2 regions of the Paenibacillus sp. OT2-17 genome follow, and region 1 is predicted to be linked to the other one. Evidence: riboswitches for the same ligand, from Rfam matches in the RefSeq annotation. Region 1 holds a riboswitch; the other holds the start of a gene.

Region 1 (11,063 bases):
AATGAAATCAATGTAATGACCATGAGTCCGTTCACCGGTGGCGGTGTGGTTATTGACCGTGTAGAAAACAAACAACAAGCGATATATCAAGCATTGCATCATCAATTTGTAGCTAGTGCACTGGCGACCAAACGGGGACATGAGATCATCCCAGGCGCTCAGATCGGCTGTATGCTGGCTCGTATGGAAAGCTATCCACATACGTGTAATCCAGCGGATATACTGAAAGCCCAGCATGAAAATCAGATGAACCTGTTCTTTACGGATGTGCATGCCCGTGGGGAATATTCCAACTACATGAATCGTTATTTTGAAGAAAATAATGTTGTTATACACACAGAACCAGGCGATGCCGAAATTTTAAAAAATAACACGGTCGATTATATCTCATTCAGCTACTACATGACCTTGACCGTTTCTGCAGGTCCAGAAGGTGAGAAAGCAGCAGGAAACCTGATTGGCGGGGTGAAAAATCCATATTTACAGTCCTCTGACTGGGGATGGCAAATTGATCCGATCGGTCTGCGTGTTACGCTGAACACGTTATATGACCGCTACCAAAAGCCGCTGTTTATCGTGGAAAATGGCCTAGGTGCTTATGATAAGGTGGAAGAAGACGGATCTGTGCATGACACATATCGTATTGATTACTTGCGTCAGCATATTGTTCAAATGAAGGAAGCAATTGCCGACGGTGTTGATCTGATTGGTTACACCAGCTGGGGTCCTATCGACCTTGTGAGCATGTCTACTTCCGAAATGTCCAAGCGCTACGGATTTATTTACGTCGATCTGGATGATGATGGTAACGGAACGCTCAAACGCTCCAAAAAGGACTCATTTAACTGGTATAAAAATGTGATAGCAACCAATGGTGAAGAATTGTAATTTCATATCATCTCGGGCGGGTATAGCAGAGGACATCCTAAGGATGCAATCTGCTGTACCCGCTTTTTTGATAGACACAATAATAATATTTCAGAGGGCTTCACAAACTTTTCACTTGTAATAAGCTGAAAGTTTTCTGTATAATGAATAAAAATTTCATATGTCTGGTTGATGTTTGCGGGAGATGGAACGAAGGTTCCGACCGAAGGGGCAAAACTCTCAGGTGCTTAGGCTGATTACAGCAACAAGCGGGGACCGTAAACGGACAGAACTCTGGAGAGACCCTTAATTGGGCGCCGAAGGTGCACCGCAGAGAACATCTGCTTAAACTCTCAGGCAAAAGGACAGAGACGCGAATAACCTGTGACAGGGAATGCCCTAGGCTTTTTTATATTAGAGGCAGAAACCTGCGCAAGATGGTTGTATTTTTTCGTGCCTTTAACCTCTCCAGGAGTCGAATCAGCGGATTTGACTCTTTTTTGTTTTCTAATATGCTGGAGGAGCGGGTTGAAATGAATTTGGTACATGTGTTAGAAGCGATTAGTAGCTGGATATGGGGGGCGCCTCTCATCATTCTTGTCATGGGAACGGGGTTATGGCTGACCATACGTTTGAAGATGCTGCAGGTATTCCGCCTGCCCCTAGCGATCAAGCTGATCGGTAAAGCCCCGAATGAAGGCAGCGGGGATGTAAGTAGTTTTGCGGCTTTGAGTACAGCGTTGGCGGCTACAGTTGGCACAGGAAGTATTGTCGGCGTAGCAACAGCCATTAAGCTGGGCGGGCCGGGTGCCTTGTTCTGGATGGTCGTTGCAGCCTTTTTTGGGATGGCGACGAAATATGCGGAAGGTGTACTTGCGGTAAAATACCGGGTGAAGGATCGGAATGGGCAATTTTCCGGCGGCCCGATGTATTATATTGAGAAAGGTCTGGGACGCCGTTTTAAACCGCTGGCGATGCTGTTTGCTTTTTCGGGCATGCTGGTAGCGTTGTTCGGGATTGGAACGTTTCCGCAGGTCAAAGCGATTGTATCTTCGACCGAAAACAGTTTTGGCGTTCCGCCCATTGTAACGGCACTGATTATTGCTATCCTTACAGGACTTGTTACTATTGGAGGACTCAAAAGCATTGCCAAGGTATCGACGAAGGTCGTTCCTTTTAAAACAGGCTTGTACGTACTGATCTGTCTCATCGTACTGATTCGGTTTGCTGACCAACTTCCTGCCGCAATTGCGCTGGTGCTCCATTCGGCATTTTCAACTACATCTGCAACGGGCGGATTTGCCGGAGCTACGATTATGCTGGCGATGCGAAGTGGGGTAGCCAGAGGTATTTTTGCCAATGAGGCCGGATTGGGAAGCGCACCGATTGCAGCTGCAGCTGCCAAAACCAAATGGCCTGCGGAGCAAGGGCTAATTTCCATGACAGGCGTGTTTATTGATACGATGGTTATTTGTGTGATGACCGGGTTGACGCTACTGGTTAGTGGTGTGTGGAGCGGGCCTACCGATGCGGGCCTGATGACTCAGCAAGCATTTTCCAGCGCATTCCCGCTGGGGGCAGAACTGCTCACAATCATTCTGATTATGTTTGCGTTCACCACCATGCTCGGCTGGAACTATTACGGGGAACGCTGTGTTGAATATTTGCTTGGGGTCAAGTGGATTAAGCCATACCGCTATCTGTTCATCCTACTGGTTGCCGGGGGCGCGTTCATTAAACTGGATGCGATTTGGCTGCTGGCAGATATCTTTAACGCAATGATGGCTTTCCCGAACCTGATTGCCCTGCTCGGCTTATCAGGAATTGTAGTCGCAGAAACCCGAACCTATATGGATTCTCTGAATTCTAGTAAGAAAAAGGGCATTCTTGCAGGTGCCAGTGTAGGGGCAGCTATCCAAGTAGAAGAAAAAGGACAAACGGTTAATTCATAAATTCCAAAAGGGAGTGCCCTCAGTCATCACAGGCTTGAGGACACTCCCTTTTGAATGTTATAACGATGCGTGCAAAATAGCTGAAATATCTTCTTGATTCAGCTTTTTATAATTACCGAAGCCTCCGTATTCCATTTCACGGGCTGCAATGTTTGCGACTTTTTCCAATTGCTCATCATTAATATTGTAATCGGCCAGGGTGGAAGGGGCACCGAGACTTGTCCAGAATGCACTCAGGCGATCAATCCCCTCCAAAGCAATTTCCTTATCCGTTTTACCAGTGGTATCTAAATCAAACATGCTGAGCATCAGCCGCTTCATGCGTGCAGCATCCTGATCCACCGTATGTCTCATCCAGTTGGGGAAGAGGATCGCCAGACCGCCAGCATGAGGAATATCATATACAGCGGATAATGCATGTTCAATCGTATGCGAAGCCCAGTCCCCGAAGTAGCCCATTTGCAGTGTTCCGTTAAGGGCAATCGTTCCGGCATATAAAATCGTTTCACGATGCTCGTAGTTGTGCAAATCCTCCAGCAGCTTAGGTGCAGTTTCGATCACGGTTTGCAGCACGGAAAAGCACATACGATCTTGCAACGGTGTATTTTTAACATTGTGAAAATATTGTTCAAACACATGGCTCATCATATCCACCATGCCATATACCGTCTGATCACGTGGCACAGAGAAGGTGTTTTTTGGGTCCAGAATCGAGAATTTCGGATGCGTTACCGCGCTGCCCCATACGTATTTTTCGTTCGTTTCCCAGTTGGTGATAACAGAATCAGGATTCATTTCTGAACCGGTGGCGGCGAGTGTGAGGATGGTGCCGAATGGCAGAGCCTGGGTTGGCATGTGCTTTTTGTTGATAATATCCCACACGTCGCCGTCATATTCAGCCCCTGCTGCGATGGCTTTGGTGCAATCAATAACGCTTCCACCGCCTACAGCAAGTAAGAAGTCGATTTTTTCATTTCGGCAAATGTCGATACCCTTCTTAACGGTGGACAAGCGCGGATTCGGTTCTACGCCGGACAATTCATGAATGTTGAGATGTAGCGGCTCTAACGCGTTTAATACCTGGTCATACAGACCATTTCGTTTGACACTTCCGCCTCCATATACCAGCAAAATGTTTTTGCCGTAATTCAGCAGCTCCTGCTGGAGTTCTTCAATTTGATTGTCTCCAAAAATTAATTTGGTGGGGTTATAATATGTGAATTTGTTCATCTGGTAAGCTTCCCTCAGTTCATAGTTCATAGTTCATAGTTCATGTTCAAATCGTAAATCGCTTAACCTGATTGCCTGTTGGATACCTAACTTCATCATGTAAGCTATTTGAAATGACGATTAACTATTATACATGAAATGAATAAGGGAATTCAAGTAAATCTAATCTTTGACTGCTCCGGCGGCAAGATCGGAAATAAACTGGCGGCTAATGAAAAGAAATAAAATAATAAGTGGCAGTACAGCCAGCAGGGTGCCCGCAATGACCATCGCATAATCCATATTGTAAATCCCGTTCAATTGTGACAGTGCAATCTGGAGCGTGAATTTACGTTCATCCGTTAAGACGATTAGCGGCCATAAATAATCATTCCAGGCTCCTATAAAGGTAAATGCGCCGAGAAAAGCGAACGCAGGACGTAGAATAGGCAGTGCTACATTCAAGTACAGTCGAAAAAAGCTGCATCCGTCCATCCGGCCCGCATCCAGCAGTTCCTTTGGAATGGATTCTTCCGCATATTGACGAATCCAGAAAATGCCGAAGGCATTTACCATCCCCGGGATGATAAGCGCTTTGAACGTACCTACCCATCCAAAGGAGGCCATCATGACAAAGGAGGGGACAAGCGAAAGTTGTGAAGGGACCATCATCGTAGCTAGCAGAACGATAAATAGCACTTTTTTGCCCGGAAAATCAAACTTGGCGAATGCAAAACCTGCCAGTGAATCGAAAAACAGAACCAATAGGGTAACAGAACCGGCTACAAAAAGGGTATTAAAAAAGGCTCCGGCAAAATTAATCTGTTGTAATACTCTCGTTATGTTATCCAAGAAGTGGCTGCCAAACCACAATTGTGGTGGAAAACGATAGATGTCTGAGGTTGTACGGGTTGCCATGACGATCAGCCAGTAAAATGGAAACATCGACAGAATGATTCCCACCAACAATCCGGCATATAAAACAAAGGATTTTGCGCGTGTCTGCATCATGTTGTGAAGCTCCTTCCCATCGTTATTTTTTACCTTGAACGAGTTTCCAGTTTATGATGGAGAATAGAGCAATGATGAGGAACATGCCCCATCCGACGGCTGCACCATATCCAAAATAGTTGTTAATGAACGACTCGCGATACAGGTATAAAACGATGGTCATGCCACTTGCCCCGGAACCGCCGTCATTACCGACAAGGACCTGTGGCTCGGTGAAGAGCTGCATACCGCCGATGGTGGACGTAATCACCGTAAACAGAATGACTGGGCGTAGCATGGGGATAGTGATGCGGAAAAAAGCTTGCGCTCCGGTTGCCCCGTCTATTTTGGCGGCCTCATACAGCACATGCGGAATACTCTGGAGTCCGGCCAAATAGATGATTGCGTTATAGCCCATCCATCTCCATACGACCATAGAAGAAATGGCAATTTGGATACCCCATGGCACATTCAACCATTGAACCATGGGTAGTCCCAAGAGTTGCAGAAGGTAGTTGAGAAATCCAAAATTGTTGGCAAATAAGGCACCAAATATGATGGCAACAGCCACAATAGACGTCACATTGGGCAGGAAGAATCCAACTCGCCATAAGGTGCGCATTTTCACAAAAGGGGCATAAAGCAGAAAGGCAATAATCAGTGCGAAGAATAGCATTGGAATCGTGGCGTACACCCAAATCACAAACGTATTGCCTACAGCCTGCCAAAATTCATTGTCTGTCACAAGGTAGCGAAAATTGCCCAAGCCGTTGTAGGTCATGTCTCCGATCCCGTCCCATTTGTGAAACGCTAGATATAATGAAAAACCAATCGGAAACAGTCCAAAGATGCCAAACAGTAGATAAAACGGCGAGATCGCAGCATAAACGGCACGGTGCTTCCAGATTTCTCTCAGCATAATGTCCACACGCCTTTTTTGAATTTTGTTTTTTTTACCGCTGTAATTCCCGTTCGATTCGATCCATCGTTTCCGTCCATAATGCATCAGGATTAGCATCCTGCTTGGCGACATTAGCAAGGCGACGGGTCACAATGCCGTGGATGACAGGATAGCGCTCGCCGAAATAGCTGCTTTTCACATGACGTGCGGAGGTGGCAAAGATGAGTCCGGTGGCCTGACCACCAAAGAAAGGCTCGGGTGTCCCCATGATAGGATCGTTATAGACGCCGGGAGTGGACGGGAACAGTCCGATTTTGTGGTAGGCTTCCAGCTGGTGTTCCGGGTTTTGCAGCCAGGTCAGGACTTCAAAGGCTTCTTTGGGATGTTTGCTGGATTTGAGGATAGAAATGAAAGAACCACCCAGGTTGCCGTCTCCTCCAGGAGCACGGGCGACTCTCCATTTGCCCGCTGTATCCGGCGCGGCCTCTGTGAGAACTTGCTTCATCCAGATAGCCCCTACAAAAGAGGCAATTTTGCCGTTATTGACCGAAGCGTTCCATTCGGGAGTCCAGCCATCCGCATTGGCGAGCAGATGCTTCTTGTGGAAATCGACAGCGGTTTTCCAGCCCAGACGGATGTCAGGAGATTGATTGCCGATGTAGCTGCCATCCGACTTGAAGTAAAGGTTTGTGTGCTGAGCGAGCACTTGATTGTAAACGTTTACAATATTATCAGCCAAAAATGAACGGCTTCCGAATTTCTGCTCAAGTTGTTCTCCGGCTGCCATGTAATCATCCCATGTGCGGATGGAGGCACTAACCTTTTCAGGATCACTAGGCAAGCCTGCTTGTTCAAACAGATCACTTCGGTAGAAGAGGGCGGTAGGCCCAGTATCCATGGGAAATGCAATCATTTTACCATCAGGAGTGATCCCTTGATTCCATTTCCATTCCAAATATTGATCCTTCAAGCGGTCTGCTCCGAGTTCCCTTAAGTCATAAAAACGATCCGCACTGGGGAACAGCTCCACCATCCAATCGTTCAGAGCTACGATGTCTGGTTCACCGGAACGAGCTGCGAGCGTTGTCTTCAGTTTGGCTTTGAAGTCACCGCCTATTTTTTGAGTTTTTAATTCAATGTTGGGAAATTGTTTTTCCGCTTGGGCGAGTAGTTCATCGTCAATGGAACGGTTCCAGTACCATAATGTAAGCGTTATCTTTTTTCCATTTGACAAATTAGTTTCAGATGATTGACTTTCAGAGGACGAGGGTTCACTACAAGCACTGAACATCGTGAGAAAAGCAAGACATAATACCAGCCATTGTACTGTCTTCACATCATTTCCCTCCTTGCTGTCTGAGATAATCTGCCTGCTAAACAAGTTGTAAATGGTTTAGCTCCATCATATGAAGCTGTTACCCATTTATGTGCATTGACTTAACCAAAAACAAAAAAATTGAAACAAAGCATGTATAGAAATTAAATACTCTAAAGATATTGATCCTACTAATTCGAAGGATGATAAAACAATAAGGCAGATATTATGTCAAAAGGAATCTAAATCGTCAATGCTGAGCAATATCCTGGAAAAATTCAATGATGAATTCGAAGAACGATTTCTCTATATCAGTGTGCAGTTCCCCAGCAGGATAGGACAGATAGATTGTTCGCATACATCGAGGCTCCCTGATTTGAAGCAGCTTGATGTCTTCGGTTACGACGTTCCTCCACAGGATAGAAGGAATAAAGGAGATGCCAAGCCCTGTTTGAATCAACCCTCTTACCGTAGCCGGATCATCACTTTCAAAGACGATGTTCGGTTCAAAAGGGATATGAGTAAAAAAGCGGTCCGTTGTTTTCCTAAGCGAATTACCAGGTGTAAGGCTGATAAACTTCTCATGCTCTAGATCTTTCAGGAATACGGTGTTCTGAGCGCTCAGAGGGTGAGAATTTGGTACGCCAAGCAAAATTTCCTCCTCCAGCAGGATCGCATGCTCGTTGCCTGCCAACTCTTCGGACGTAATCGCAAAATCGTACGCCAGTCCTTTCTTCACCATCGCAGGGTGCTGGGTCAGGTTGAATCTAATTTGAGGGTAGAGATCGCGAAACTTACCGACAAGGTTGGGCAATAGCATAGAGCCGACAGCGACGTATAACGTGATGACCTCTACCTTTTCGTTCTTCATTTCTTTGACTTCGGATACGCCTTGCTCTAGCGCTGATAGCGACTGGTTCACTCTTTTCAGGAACTTCTTGCCATATTCATTCAGCACGATATGTTTTCCTTCGCGGTCAAATAGCTGCACACCCAATTCCGTCTCCAGGTTTCTAATCATTTTACTTAAGGCAGGCTGTGAGATAAACAATTCGTTCGCGGCACGTGTGACATGTTCATACTTCGAGGTCACTTGAAAATACTTAAGCTGCAAATAATCCATTATGGAGTAGCTCCTTTATAACCATTAGGTTATCGATTATATGTGAATATATATATTTTACAGGTATTTGCTCACTTATTACAATTGACAATGTAAGAAATTGAATCCGCTAAAGGTGGTGAGATTCTGAACATCGTTTTTACATTTCCCGGCCAGGGGTCACAGGTTCCTGGAATGCTCCAAGATGTGCCCGAGTATGTGAAAAAGGCAACAAGTATCATCGGAAATGAACTGCGTGATGATGAGAAGGCTATGGGCTCAACGGTCTGGATTCAGACGGCACTCTTCGTTAAGGAGACGGCAATAGCCTATCGGTTGATCGAGCAGGGTATCCGGCCCCAATTCGTGGCAGGGCACTCCATTGGTGCATTTCCTGCGGCGGTCATCGCGGGAGTTCTTTCGTTCGAGGATGCGCTTCGGATCGTATGGCTCCGTGCCAGGTTGATGGAAGAAGCCTTCCCTGAAGGCTATGGAATGGGTGTGATTATGGGGCTTACGAAGGCAGAGGTTCAACAAGCCGTGCTTCTCTCCCATAGTGAGGCGACGCCAGTCTATCTCTCGAATATAAACGCAGAGCAACAAATCGTCGTATCCGGATCATTGGTAGGGTTAAATAAAGCATTTATGCAAGTGAAAGAGCTTGGGACCGCTAAAACGGCGCTTCTGAAGGTTCCGATTCCTTCACACTCCCCGCTGATGTCAGAGGTAGCCAATAAGCTATTGCTGAAAATACACACTTTTTCTTTGCGGGACGCTCAAATACCATATTTGGTGAATCATACGGGCAGAAAGACGAAAGCCAAGGAAAAAATCGCGGAGGACCTTGCACTAAACGTAGCATATCCCGTTCGGTGGATGGATATGGCGGCTGTCTGCGTCGAATCGGGAGCTGACTGTTTCATCGAGATGCCGCCGGGTCATACTCTTTCCAGACTTGTCAAGCAAGCCCACAAGGATACCCGGCAAATGGCCGTGGACGAGATCGGTCTGGAAGCGACTCAGTATCTGATTAGAAAATGGAAGGAGCAAGAAGAATGAATAAAGTACTGCGATCCTGGTCACAAAAACGTGATAAAAAGCAGGAAAAGTTAGGAAAGGTGGAAAAGTGGCTCGACGGAAAATACATCGACTCCTCCCGAATTGTCGACCTGATGGAGGCGCTAATTGATCCAGGCGCGAAGGTCGTCCTGGAAGGAGATAACCAGAAGCAAGCGTCTTTCCTTTCCCAGAAGCTGCTGGAAGTCGATCCTGGCAAAGTGCATGATTTGCATATGATTATGTCCAGCATTTCAAGACCCGAACATTTGGATATTTTCGAGAAGGGCATCGCTGGGAAGCTGGACTTCTCCTACAGTGGCTCCCAAAGCCTGCGTGTTGCGCAAATGATTGATGACGGGATACTTAAGCTCGGTGACATCCATACGTATTTGGAATTGTTCGGACGTCTCTTCATTGACCTTATTCCAGATGTGGTGCTGGTAGCGGCAGACAAATCAGATCGCGAGGGCAATCTGTATACCGGAAACAATACAGAAGAAACTCCGACGATCGTGGAAGCGGCCGCTTTCAAGGATGGGATCGTGATCGTGCAGGTCAACGAAATCGTGGACGAGCTGCCGAGAACCGATATTCCAGCCTCCTGGGTCGACGTCATTGTACAAGCCGACAAACCGTACGCACTGGAAGCACTGTTCACCCGTGATCCGCAGAATATTACTGAACTGCAAATCCTGATGGGCATGATGGCGATCAAGGGTATTTATGGAAAACATCAGGTGCAGTCGCTTAATCACGGCATTGGCTTTAATACTGCAGCGATTGAGCTTTTGCTGCCGACCTATGGTGAACAGCTTGGCCTGAAAGGGAAGATTGCCAAGCACTGGGCCCTGAATCCGCATCCAACTTTGATTCCGGCGATTGAATCGGGTTGGGTCGAAAGCATTCACAGCTTTGGAGGCGAGGTCGGTATGGAGAAATACATTGCGGCTCGTTCAGATGTGTTCTTCGTCGGCAAGGACGGATCTATGCGCTCCAACCGCGCGATGTGTCAGGTTGCAGGCCAGTTCGCTGTAGATATGTTTATCGGATCAACGCTACAAATGGACTGTGCAGGTAATTCGTCTACCGTTACTTCCGGCAGATTGTCCGGTTTTGGAGGAGCGCCGAATATGGGGCATGATCCTCGGGGGCGGCGACATGCGACTCCTGCCTGGCTTGACATGATCGAGCGCCCGACGGAACTCTCCAAAGGCCGGAAATTGGTCGTGCAGATGGTTGAAACATACGGTGCCAACAAAAAGCCAGTATTTGTAGATTCGCTAGATGCCATCAAGGTGAAGGATGAATCTGGTCTTGCCATTACGCCAGTCATGATTTACGGGGATGATGTCACCCACGTCCTTACCGAGGAAGGCATTGCATACCTCTACAAGACGGACAGCATAGAGGAGAGAAAGAAGGCGCTCGCGGCAATCGGAGGCGTAACGCCTTTAGGGATGGAAAGCAATGAGAGCGATGTAAGCCTGCTGCGTGACAGAGGGATCGTGGCCTATCCGGAGGATCTTGGGATCATGCGCAGACAAGCCAAGCGCTCGATGCTGGCAGCACAGACGATTAACGATCTCGTAGATTGGTCAGACGGATTGTATGATCCGCCGGCTAAATTCCGGAGCTGGTCTTAAAGCCATGCTCACGATGAAGCATACA
Region 2 (11,063 bases), on a different contig from region 1:
CAAAACGGCAACGATTGATATTGATGAGGACTATACTGCAACTTTGACGGCTACTTATGCGGATGGGCGTAAGGAAGATGTAACACAGGATGCAGAATGGGCTTCAAGCGCGGAAGATATTGCTTCTGTGTCCAAAGGAACGATTACGGGTAAATCCGCTGGTAAAGCGGTTATTACAGCGACCTATAATGGCAAAAAACTGACGATTAACGTACAAGTAGGCCTTGTAGACCGTCTGGAAACAGACTCGCGTGTAATTGCGCTTGGTGCTCAGGAAACGAAGCAGCTGAAAGTAACAGGAGTTAAGAGTGGCGGTACAAAAACAGATGTAACCAAGGACGCCACCTGGACAACGAGCAATGTAAAAGTGGTTGAAGTTAGCGAAGGTTTGATCAAAGCGAATGGTAGCGGTAAGGCAACGGTGACTGCTTCATATGGCAAGCAAAACATTACGTTTACGGTAGAAGTGGACGTAGCGCAAAAGATTGAAGCGGATGCAATCGCGTTGTCACTTAAATCCGGAGATCAAAAAACCATCGCGATTGTGGTTAAATCGAGTGATGGTAAAGAAAAGGACGTTACGGCCCAAGCTGAATGGAAAACGTCTAATTATAAGGTAGCCACTGTTAAAAAGGGTCAGGTTACTGCGGTTAGCTACGGTAAAGCTAACATTCAGGCGAAGTTTGGCGGGAAGGTAATCAGCGTACCCGTGGATGTTGATACGCTTAAATATCTGCAAACAGACGAAGTTGCTTTGAATTTGAAGGCAGGACAGCTGGCCAAGGTTACGGCTACAGCCACGTATAAGGATGAGTCGGAGAAGGATGTTTCCAAACCGGCTGTCTGGTCCTCGTCCAGAATTGTTGTTGCGACCGTCAAAGACGGTAACATTAAGGCACAGGGCAAGGGCAAAGCAGTAATTACTGTGAAATATGCAGGTAAAATGACGAAGATACAGGTAACCGTTCAGTAAAAAAGAGAGCAAGCATACGTCCAAGGACGACATGCTTGCTCTTTTATTTTAAGGAGGCACCGCTTATAAATTATGACTTATCCTTCTTGGTCGGTGTGTTGCGTGTAAGTGATTCGGTCAAACGCTTGCCAGTCGGCGTCTGGGCCAAGCCGCCTTTGGCGGTCTCGCGGTGCTTCGACGGCATCGCACTGCCGACTTCAAGCATCACGTCAATGACTTCGTCAGACGGAATAGCGCTGCGCACACCCGCCAAAGCCATGTCCGCTGCGGCAAGCGCAGTCACGGCTCCCAGCCCGTTGCGCACGATGCACGGAATCTCCACGAGTCCGGCGACGGGGTCGCAAATCAGGCCGAGCGTGTTCTTAAGAGCGAGGCCCACGGCGTGGACAGCCTGTTCAGGCGTACCACCACGCAGCTCGACCATAGCGCCAGCAGCCATCCCGATAGCTGAACCAATCTCAGCCTGACAGCCTCCCTCCGCGCCAGAAATGAAGGAGTTGTTGGCGATCACGTAGCCAATGGCTCCAGCGGCGAACAGGCCGTTCACCATATGCTCATCATCCCAGCCGAACCGCTCCTGCGCACTGATGAACACACCAGGGATAACCCCACATGAGCCTGCGGTAGGCGTGGCGACAATACGACCCATGGATGCATTTACCTCCGACACAGAGAGGGCATAAGCCATGGCGAGCGCGGAGGCATCGCCGGAGCAGGTTTCCCCTGACCGCAGATACTCGGCTAGGCGCTTGCCGTCACCGCCCGTCAATCCACTGCGGGATACGGTGTCTTGTGTCTGACCGCGATGAACGGCTTCCTTCATGACTTCATAATAATCAGACATTTGGCGAAAGATTTCTTCCTCCGTTGTATTCGTCTCTTGTACCTGCTCTTGAATCATCAAGCGGCCAATTGTGGTGGATTCTTCAGCGCATAAAGCGCTGATTTCATGCAGATGGCTAAACCGCATCGGATTCAGCTCCTTTTTTCAAATTAATCATCTTAATTTCATACATATGAGGTAAAGAACGCAGTTCCGCAATCAGTTCAGCTGGAGCAGAACTGTCCGTTTCAATGGCGGTGAGTGCTTCACCATCCCGGCCTTTGCGATCTACGTGCATATAGGCAATGTTAATGTGGGCCGCGCCCAGCGCTGAAGTTATCGCGCCCAATGTACCGGGCTTATCCGAGTGGAGAAGCACCAGCGTAGGCAGCTCCCCAGTCAGATTGACCCGGAATTCGTTGAGCTGCTGGACATGGATGCTGCCGCCGCCGATGGAGGAGCCCAGCAGTGTGCGCTGATCCTCGCCCTTCCACAGCTCGAAACGGACGGTGTTCGGATGAGGCGCGGGGAGTCCGCTGACGGCGAATTCCACGGCCATCCCGGCTTGCTCTGCCCATTGCTCGGCATCCGGAATCCGGTGATCGTCCGTATCGTAATTAAGCAGCCCTGCGATGAGCGCCAGGTCTGTACCGTGTCCTTTATACGTGTCGGCAAAGGAGCCGTACAGCGTCATGCGGGCACGGTCAGGCTGCGTCCCGAGCCAGTGCCGGGCAACGCGTGCGAGCCGCACCGCGCCTGCGGTGTGTGAACTGGAAGGTCCGGTCATGGCCGGACCGATAATAGAAAATACATCTTTGAAACGCATGGTGTGGCCCCCTGTATGTTCTAATACCATACTATATGGTATTTCCGCGTCTTTGCGCGGTTATGACGGTTCCTAATGCTGACGCACAATGTGAGCACAAAAAAGGACAGGATAAGGAAGTTTCCCTTATCTCTGTCCTCGTTACCTGAGAGTTTCGTGCGGTGTTCTTACCGCCTTACCCCTTGGGTGGCTTGCGCTCTCTCCAGAGTTGCGTCAGATGACGATACATGGACCTGAGAGATTATCCGCCAGCCGGGTGCTGACGCCTTGCTCCTTCGGTGCCGCCAGAGTGTAGGCTCCCTGGACAGACTCTCCCGTCATCTTCATTCGCGTATACCGTTCTACATGTCTTTCTTAGCGTAATGTATGCCGTGCTCGGTGTCAATCACAGGTTTAATTTTTACATAAACAGGTGCGTTTCCAATAAAAAAGATTAAAATTTACATAATTATGGATGAAACCAGGAAGGAATTAGAAGATTGGCGGCTAATCTGATAAAGGACAAGTATATTTATGGAAATCATAGGAGGGATATTGACGTATGGTAAAAGGCTTGCGATTCACAGGTTCACGCTTAAAAGGGATGTTGCATCTAGCAGCGATCGTATCACTGCTGATCGGGATCTTCGTTCCATTCGGTCAGGTCAAGGCAGAGGGAGCATTGACAGTAGCCGAAGCACTTCAAGGCCAAAGCAGTGGAGGTACGGTGACGGTGGAAGGCTACATCGTCGGACATGCTACCGGATCGAAAACGGCTAACTTTTCTTCTCCGTTCGCGAATGATTTTAACGTACTGATTGCCGATCAGGCAAATGAACGTAATACGTCTAATCTATTGGATGTACAGCTGACTTCAGCGTACAGAGGGCAATTTGGGCTGTCAGGCCATCCTGAGCTGATCGGCAGCAAAATTCGTGTGACGGGTACACTCGGCGCCTACAATAATTTTGGTGGAGTGAAAAGTCCAAGCGATGTTGAACTGGTGAGCGGAAGCGATCCGGGGGAACCAGGTGAACCTGGCAACCCGGGTCAACCCGGTACTACATTGCCGGATGGAAAAGGCAAAAAGGTGCTGTTCGATAATACGCATGCACAGACCGCTGGCGCAGCAGATTGGGTCATTGAAGGCGCCTTCTCCGACTTTGCCAATGGACTGCGTAATGTAGGCTTTACGGTAGACCAATTGAATCGTCCCATTCCTTTCACTTATGGAGAGCAGGCTATAACATATGACAAGCTGCGCCAATATGATGTGTTCATTATTGGTGAAGCGAATGTTGCCTTTAAGGCATCCGAGCAGGCTGCCCTGCTGCAATACGTGAATAACGGGGGAAGCGTTTTCTTCATCTCCGATCATTATAATGCGGACCGTAACAAAAACCGTTGGGATTCCTCCGAGGTTATGAATGGCTACCGTCGTGGAGCCTATACTAATCCGGCCAAGGGCATGACTGCAGAAGAAGCTGCATCACCGGCGATGCAAGGATTAACAAGCTCCGATTGGTTGGCGGCCAACTTTGGCGTTCGTTTCCGTTACAATGCGCTGGGTGATGTGAATGCTACCGACATTGTAGCCGCAGATCAATCTTTCGGCATTACCAAGGGTGTGCGCTCGATTGCAATGCATGCAGGATCTACGCTGGCTATTATTGATCCTACCAAGGCTAAAGGCATTGCTTATATCCCTTCAGGCACGAAAAAATGGGGTAATGCGGTAGACCAGGGAGTTTATAACGGCGGGGGCCGTGCGGAAGGACCTTATGCCGCTATCTCCAAGGTAGGTCAAGGCAAGGCAGCGTTCATCGGTGATTCTTCCCCTGTAGAAGATGCTACACCGAAATATGTGCGTGAGGAAAACGGACAGTCGAAGAAGACATATGATGGTTTTAAAGAAGTGGATGATTCCACCTTCCTGGTGCAAACGGTTCAATGGCTTGCATGGAAGCAGGACTACACGAAATTGTCTGATGTGGCAGGTTTGACTCTGGATCAGCCAACGAAGCTTCTACCATTTGAGGAGCCTGCGGCTTCCACAGAACCGCAGCCTGAGCCTTGGTCTGCTCCAGCAGCAGGCTACAAATGGTACGATCCTAGAACGTTCAAGTCTGGCTCCTATGGAGCGGCTTCATAATTATCGCCAGAAGCTCAATGTGAGCTGGTATTAGTTAGTCGTTTGATCCCTGCAGAGGGATCAGGCGACTTTTTTTGTGATGAAAATTAACCTGTGGTTGGTTATTTCATTACATTTTGTTCCAGAAAGGCCGCGCTACTGCTGGATCATTGATTTTTTAAATGATGTTGATAGCATAATCTTAATTGATATATCCATATACTGGTGATAGGATGTATTCAAATTATTCCGACAAAAACGGTATGTAATGTTCATGAGAGGTTTTAAACATCAAACATGGTGAGAATAAGCGGGACAAGACCATGGAGAATGGAGGAAGCGCGCATTGAATACCGAACCCGTGTTGGAAATTAAAGGATTATCCGTCTCTTTTCGCATCAAGGATCAATATCACCCCGCAGTCGACCATCTGGATCTGACGGTCAACCCCAATGAAGTGCTGGCTGTAGTCGGAGAATCTGGCTGTGGCAAAAGCGCGCTGGCGCTTTCTATCCCGCAACTGCATGACATGGAACGCACACGTGTAGAGGGAGAGGTCCTTTTTAAAGGCACGGACCTGAACCGTCTTTCTTCAGGGCAAATGAATAAAATCCGCGGAGCGGGCATTGGCATGATTTTTCAGGACCCGCTGACAGCACTCAACCCGTTGATGAGCATTGGCAAGCAGATTGAGGAAAATCTTGATTATCATACGTCACTATCTACGAAGCAAAAAAGGGAACGTGTGCTGGAGCTGCTGGAAAGTGTAGATATACCGAATCCTGTGCGTGTGTATGATCAGTATCCGCATGAACTGTCAGGAGGGATGCGGCAGCGTGTGATGATCGCGATTGCCATAGCTTGCCGACCTTCTCTTATTATTGCAGATGAGCCGACGACTGCGCTCGATGTAACGATCCAATCGCAAATTCTCGACTTGCTCAAACAGCTTCAACAGGAGAGTGGGAGCGGAATTATCTTGATTACGCATGATCTTGGTGTTGTGGCAGAAGTAGCCGACCGTGTGGTGGTCATGTATGCCGGAGAAATCGTGGAGAGCGCTGATGTTTTTGAATTATTCAGGCATCCACAGCATCCGTACACGCGTTCTTTGCTTGCTTCCATGCCGGGAGCGCATACCAAGGGGGAATCACTGCATGTCATCGGCGGCATTGTTCCCTCATTACAAGATATCCCCCGCAATAGCTGTCGCTTTGCCCCGCGTATTCCCTGGATTCAGCAGGGAGTGCATGAAGACCATCCCCAACTAAATGAAATTTCCCCTGGACATTGGGTCCGTTGTACATGTTACCAGCATTTTCATTTTGAAGACGAGGCAAAGGGGGAAGCTGCTCATGGCACTACTGGAGTTAAATGATTTGAGGGTCCACTATCCGGTGCGCGGTGGTTTCTTCCAGCGTGTTATCGATCAGGTGAAAGCAGTGGATGGCGTGTCGATCAGCATTGAGGCAGGCCAGACATACGGGCTGGTGGGAGAATCCGGCTGTGGAAAAACGACGACAGGCAGGACGATCATCGGTCTAAATAAGCTGACGAGCGGACGGATTCTTTTTAAGGGAAAGGACCTTGCGGCTCTGAGCCGTAACAACCGTCATCCGCTGCGTAGAGACATTCAGATGATTTTTCAGGACCCCTACTCTTCGCTCAACCCGCGCAAGCGCGTATTGGATGTCATTGCTGAACCGCTGCGAAATTTTGAAAGGCTGAGCAGTGAGGAGGAACGGAGGAAAGTACAGACGTTGCTGGAAAAGGTCGGCTTGAACGCCGATGCAGCCTACAAATATCCGCATGAATTTTCCGGGGGGCAACGGCAACGGATCGGGATCGCGCGTGCGCTGACATTAAACCCCAAGCTGATCATTGCTGATGAGCCGGTGTCGGCACTGGACGTTTCCGTGCAGGCACAGGTGCTGAATTTTATGAAGGATGTGCAACGGGAATTTAATTTGACGTATTTGTTCATCAGTCATGACTTGGGTATTATCCGCCATATGTGCGACCAAATCGGTATTATGTATCGAGGCCGTCTAGTGGAGCAGGGGAGCGAGCAAGACATTTATGAGCGTCCACAGCATCTGTATACCCAGCGCCTCATTGCAACCATTCCCAATATTGATCCTACAAAACGGCTGGAAAATGCCCAAAAAAGGCGAATGCTTTTATCCTCCTACAAAACAGAGCTGCCCAAACATCTAGACGTGAGTGGAAAGCCGTTTGCACTAAAATCAGTAAGTCCATCCCATCAAGTCGCGCTACCATAAGGGGGGTACAGAAATGTGGAAATTTACACTGCGTCGGCTGCTGGTTATGATCCCTCAACTTTTTGCACTGAGCGTGCTTATATTTTTCCTTGCTAAGGCTATGCCGGGGGATGCCCTGACGGGACTTATTACTTCGACACCCAATCTGAATCCGGCCGCACTGGAAGAACAGCGACAAAGACTGGGACTGAATGACCCGGTGTGGGTGCAGTATGGGAACTGGCTCGTCCAGCTTGCTCACGGGGATCTGGGCAAATCTTATGTACATAAAATTAGCGTTACCGATCTGATTGGCAGCCGTCTGGGGAACACGTTTTTCCTGGGCGTAGTAATTCTGGTTCTGACGTATCTGATCGCCATTCCGCTCGGCGTACTCAGCGGTCGTTATCAGCATAGTCTGCTGGACAAAACCGTAGTGGGCTATACCTATCTCAGCTTTGCGACACCTCTATTTATACTCGCGTTGTTGCTGCTGTACGTATTCGGATTCAGGCTCGGCTGGTTTCCAACCAGCGGCAGTGTGGATGTAGGCGTGGAGCCGGGGACATGGTCATATTACGTGAACAAGTCGTATCATCTCATTTTACCAGCGGTTACAGGCGCATTGCTCAGTACAACGGCTACGATTCAGTATTTGCGCAATGAGGTCATTGACACACGACTGAAGGATTTTGTGAAAACAGCGCGTTCCAAAGGGGTGCCCGAAGGTAAAATTTATTCCCGCCATATTTTCAAAAACTCTCTATTGCCGATTGCTGCCTTTTTGGGCTATGACCTGACGGGAGTAATTGCAGGCAACATTTTCCTTGAATCTATTTTTGGATACCCGGGGTTGGGCCAACTATTTCTCCAGTCCATCACTCAACGGGATTTTTCAGTCGTGAACGCGTTGGTCATGATTTCCGGATTCTTGGCGCTATTAGGAACCCTTTTATCTGATGTCATCCTAAGCAAAGTCGATCCCCGCATTCGAATCGAATAGCGAACAAGTCTAGAGAAAAGGAGGGATTATGGTGTCTATTCAGGTGGAGGAGGTCTTCACGCCGGAAATCATTCGTAAATCACCATCCAGTTGGTCTGTACTGCGTCGTGAGCTGGTGCGTGACAAAACGGCCTTGGTTTCCATTGGCTTTGTAATTCTGTTCTTGATCTTTATATATGCCTCTGTCCTGTTTGTAAATCAGGATGTAGTCACGACGGTGGATTTGGGCGCAATCCGTGAAGCTCCCGGCTCAGTGCATTGGCTGGGCACAGATCGAGCGGGCAGGGATATTTTCGGCCAGCTGGTCATTGGAGCCCGCAATTCCTTCACCATTGGCTTTACGATTACATTGTTATCCGCCGCTATTGGCTTAACGTTAGGTTTGCTGGCTGGTTTTTATGGGGGACTGGTCGATAACATCATCATGCGGATCATTGATTTTATTCTGGTACTTCCATTTCTGATGTTGGTCATCGTATTTGTCAGCATTGTACCCAAAAGCGGCATAGGGTCCTTTATTTTCATTATGACTGCCTTTTTATGGATTGGAAAAGCACGTCTGATCCGGGCCAAGGTGTTGTCGGAGCGCGAACTGGATTATGTGCAGGCTTCCAAAACCCTTGGCACACCCAATTGGAAAATCATCTGGTTTGGCGTGCTGCCTAATCTTAGCTCGGTCGTGATCGTCAATCTGACCCTCAGCCTCGCGGGAAATATCGGGATTGAGACCGGGCTTTCTTATCTCGGTTTTGGCTTACCGGAATCTACTCCAAGCTTGGGTACACTGGTGAGTTATGCGAATGACCCGGATGTTTTGCAGAATAGCTGGTGGATGTGGTTGCCTGCCTCACTGCTTATTTTGGTGCTAATGCTGGCGATTAACTTTATTGGCCAGGCGCTCAAACGCGCCACGGATGCCAGACAACGATTGGGTTAACTGAAGTTCAAGGATAAGGACAATGACAAGGAGGGATTTACAATGGTTAAACACTGGAAAAAAGGAATTCTGCCTGTTCTATCTGCAATTTTGGTGCTTTCTCTGGCCGCATGCAGCGGTTCGCCTTCCGCTTCGAATGGAGGGAAATCGTCTGACGGTACAGGCGGCACAGGGTCCGACAGCAAGCAGGTGAATGCCACAGCGCTGGAGAAGGCGATCAAGAACGATAAGGCCCCGTTTAAGGGTGGCATCATCAATTATGCACTCGTGTCTGATACCCCTTTTGAAGGTATTCTGAATCCTGTATTTTATGAAGGCAATCCTGATTTTGAAGTCTTCCAGTTTTTCTACCCTTCTATGTTTTCGATTGACTCCAATCTAAATATTGACAATAAAGGAGCGGCGACGATTTCCTTTTCCCCAGACAATAAGGCGGTGACTGTAAAAATTGATCCCAAACTGAACTGGACGGATGGTAATCCCGTAACGGCAGAGGACTATGCTTTTTCCTATGAAGTGATCGGTCATAAAGACTACGAAGGTCCGCGTTATGATAGCTTTATGACCAACATTGTGGGCATGGAGGATTATCACGCGGGTAAGGCCAAAACCATTTCTGGCGTCAAGGTGCTGAATGAGAAAGAGGTTACCATTCACTTCAAGGAACCTAATCCTTCGGTGAAATCGGGACTTTGGTCTACACCACTGGAGAAAAAGGTATTTCAGAATATCCCCGTGAAAGATATGGCCGGATCTGATCCTGTCCGTAAAAATCCGATTGGCTATGGACCGTTCAAAATTAAATCAATGGTCACAGGTGAATCTGTGGAATTCGTCAAAAATGAAGATTATTTCCACGGTGAGCCCAAGTTGGATGGTCTTCATCTGAAGGTGGTGAACCCGAATGTCATTACCGAGGCGCTGAAAAGTGGAGAAGTCGATTGGGCCAGCTATCCAACCACCCGTTACAATGAGGCCAGCAATCCGAAAAATGTACAGTTTCTCGGTCAGGAGGAATTATCTTATAGCTATGTGGGCTTTAAGATGGGCAAATTCGATCAGGCCAAGAATCTAAATATCATGGACCCGAACGCCAAGCTGGCGAACAAGTCATTGCGTCAGGCCCTCGGCTATGCGCTGAATAATGAGCAGGTCGGCAAGCAGCTCTATCATGGACTTCGGATTCCAGCAACATCCCTGATTCCGCCTGCCTTTAAGGGATATCATGATATAAATGCAAAGGGCATCGCGTATGACCCGGACAAGGCGAAAAAGCTGCTGGACGAGGCAGGCTATGTGGACACCAATGGAGATGGATACCGTGAGGACCCTAAGGGCAAGGAACTGGTTCTCCATTATGCGGCAATGAGCGGAGATGCGACAGCTGAATCGCTGGCAAAGTTTTATTTGCAAAACTGGAAGGATGTCGGACTTCATGTCGAGCTGGTGGACGGTCGTCTGCTTGAGTTCAATTCTTTCTATGATCGTGTGCAAAAGGATGACCCCGGCATTGATATTTTTGGCGGTGCGTGGAGTACGGGTTCAGATATAGACCCTAGTGGACTGTATGGACGCGGAGCCAGCTTTAACTATTCGCGTTTTACAAGTGAAGAGAATGATAAGCTGTTGCGGGAAGGGGTGTCTGTGAAAGCCTTTGACGACAATTATCGTAGAGATATATACAATCAGTGGCAGGCGTATATGAGCGAGGAGGCGCCAATCGTGCCGACGTTATTCCGTTACTCGTTGGAGGCAGTGAATAATCGGGTAGCCAATTACGATATTACCCGTGGCAAGGAGTATGATGCAGACACATTTGCGAATATTATGTTGACTGCGGAAAAAGCCGAAGTTGCCCAATAATCTAAAAAAGCGCAACAACCTGAAGAAGAAGCGCGAACCGGATTGATCCGATTTTGCGCTTCTTTTGACCTTTTAATGCAATCATTCTGGGGATTCTCGAAGGGAGAGAAGGAAGACGGAAATACGTCAGCTTCAATACTTCATTGCCGTATGCGAGGAACTGCATTTTACGAAAGCTTCGGAAAAGATCGGAATCTCCCAACCCACGCTTAGCTTGCAAATTAAGGCGTTGGAAGAGGAATTGGGCATGACGCTTTTTGACCGTGC

Evidence for each region. Region 1 has a riboswitch for glycine ahead of GRP75_RS09400 (alanine/glycine:cation symporter family protein). Riboswitches for the same ligand answer to the same signal wherever they lie in the genome.
Region 2: it holds a riboswitch for glycine, as region 1 does, so the genes downstream of both, sdaAB (L-serine ammonia-lyase, iron-sulfur-dependent subunit beta) here and GRP75_RS09400 (alanine/glycine:cation symporter family protein) in region 1, are expected to answer to the same signal.

The regions. Positions count from the first base shown of each region.
Region 1 covers NZ_WUDQ01000042.1:8,681-19,743, forward strand. Annotated here, with positions in the region: gene GRP75_RS09395 (glycoside hydrolase family 1 protein) at 1-888, shown strand, start outside; glycine riboswitch at 1,057-1,133, shown strand; glycine riboswitch at 1,152-1,246, shown strand; gene GRP75_RS09400 (alanine/glycine:cation symporter family protein) at 1,401-2,819, shown strand; gene GRP75_RS09405 (iron-containing alcohol dehydrogenase) at 2,877-4,049, opposite strand; gene GRP75_RS09410 (carbohydrate ABC transporter permease) at 4,212-5,039, opposite strand; gene GRP75_RS09415 (carbohydrate ABC transporter permease) at 5,062-5,937, opposite strand; gene GRP75_RS09420 (extracellular solute-binding protein) at 5,972-7,255, opposite strand; gene GRP75_RS09425 (LysR family transcriptional regulator) at 7,485-8,357, opposite strand; gene GRP75_RS09430 (ACP S-malonyltransferase) at 8,532-9,395, shown strand; gene mdcA (malonate decarboxylase subunit alpha) at 9,392-11,038, shown strand; gene GRP75_RS09440 (triphosphoribosyl-dephospho-CoA synthase) at 11,043-11,063, shown strand, end outside.
Region 2 covers NZ_WUDQ01000007.1:13,919-24,981, forward strand. Annotated here, with positions in the region: gene GRP75_RS03770 (Ig-like domain-containing protein) at 1-973, shown strand, start outside; gene sdaAA (L-serine ammonia-lyase, iron-sulfur-dependent, subunit alpha) at 1,044-1,943, opposite strand; gene sdaAB (L-serine ammonia-lyase, iron-sulfur-dependent subunit beta) at 1,933-2,622, opposite strand; glycine riboswitch at 2,834-2,949, opposite strand; gene GRP75_RS03785 (DUF6359 domain-containing protein) at 3,164-4,753, shown strand; gene GRP75_RS03790 (ABC transporter ATP-binding protein) at 5,079-6,110, shown strand; gene GRP75_RS03795 (ABC transporter ATP-binding protein) at 6,088-7,014, shown strand; gene opp4B (oligopeptide ABC transporter permease) at 7,028-7,996, shown strand; gene GRP75_RS03805 (ABC transporter permease) at 8,025-8,933, shown strand; gene opp4A (oligopeptide ABC transporter substrate-binding protein) at 8,976-10,796, shown strand; partial or broken gene GRP75_RS29480 (LysR family transcriptional regulator) at 10,957-11,037, shown strand; gene GRP75_RS03815 (LysR family transcriptional regulator substrate-binding protein) at 11,044-11,063, shown strand, end outside.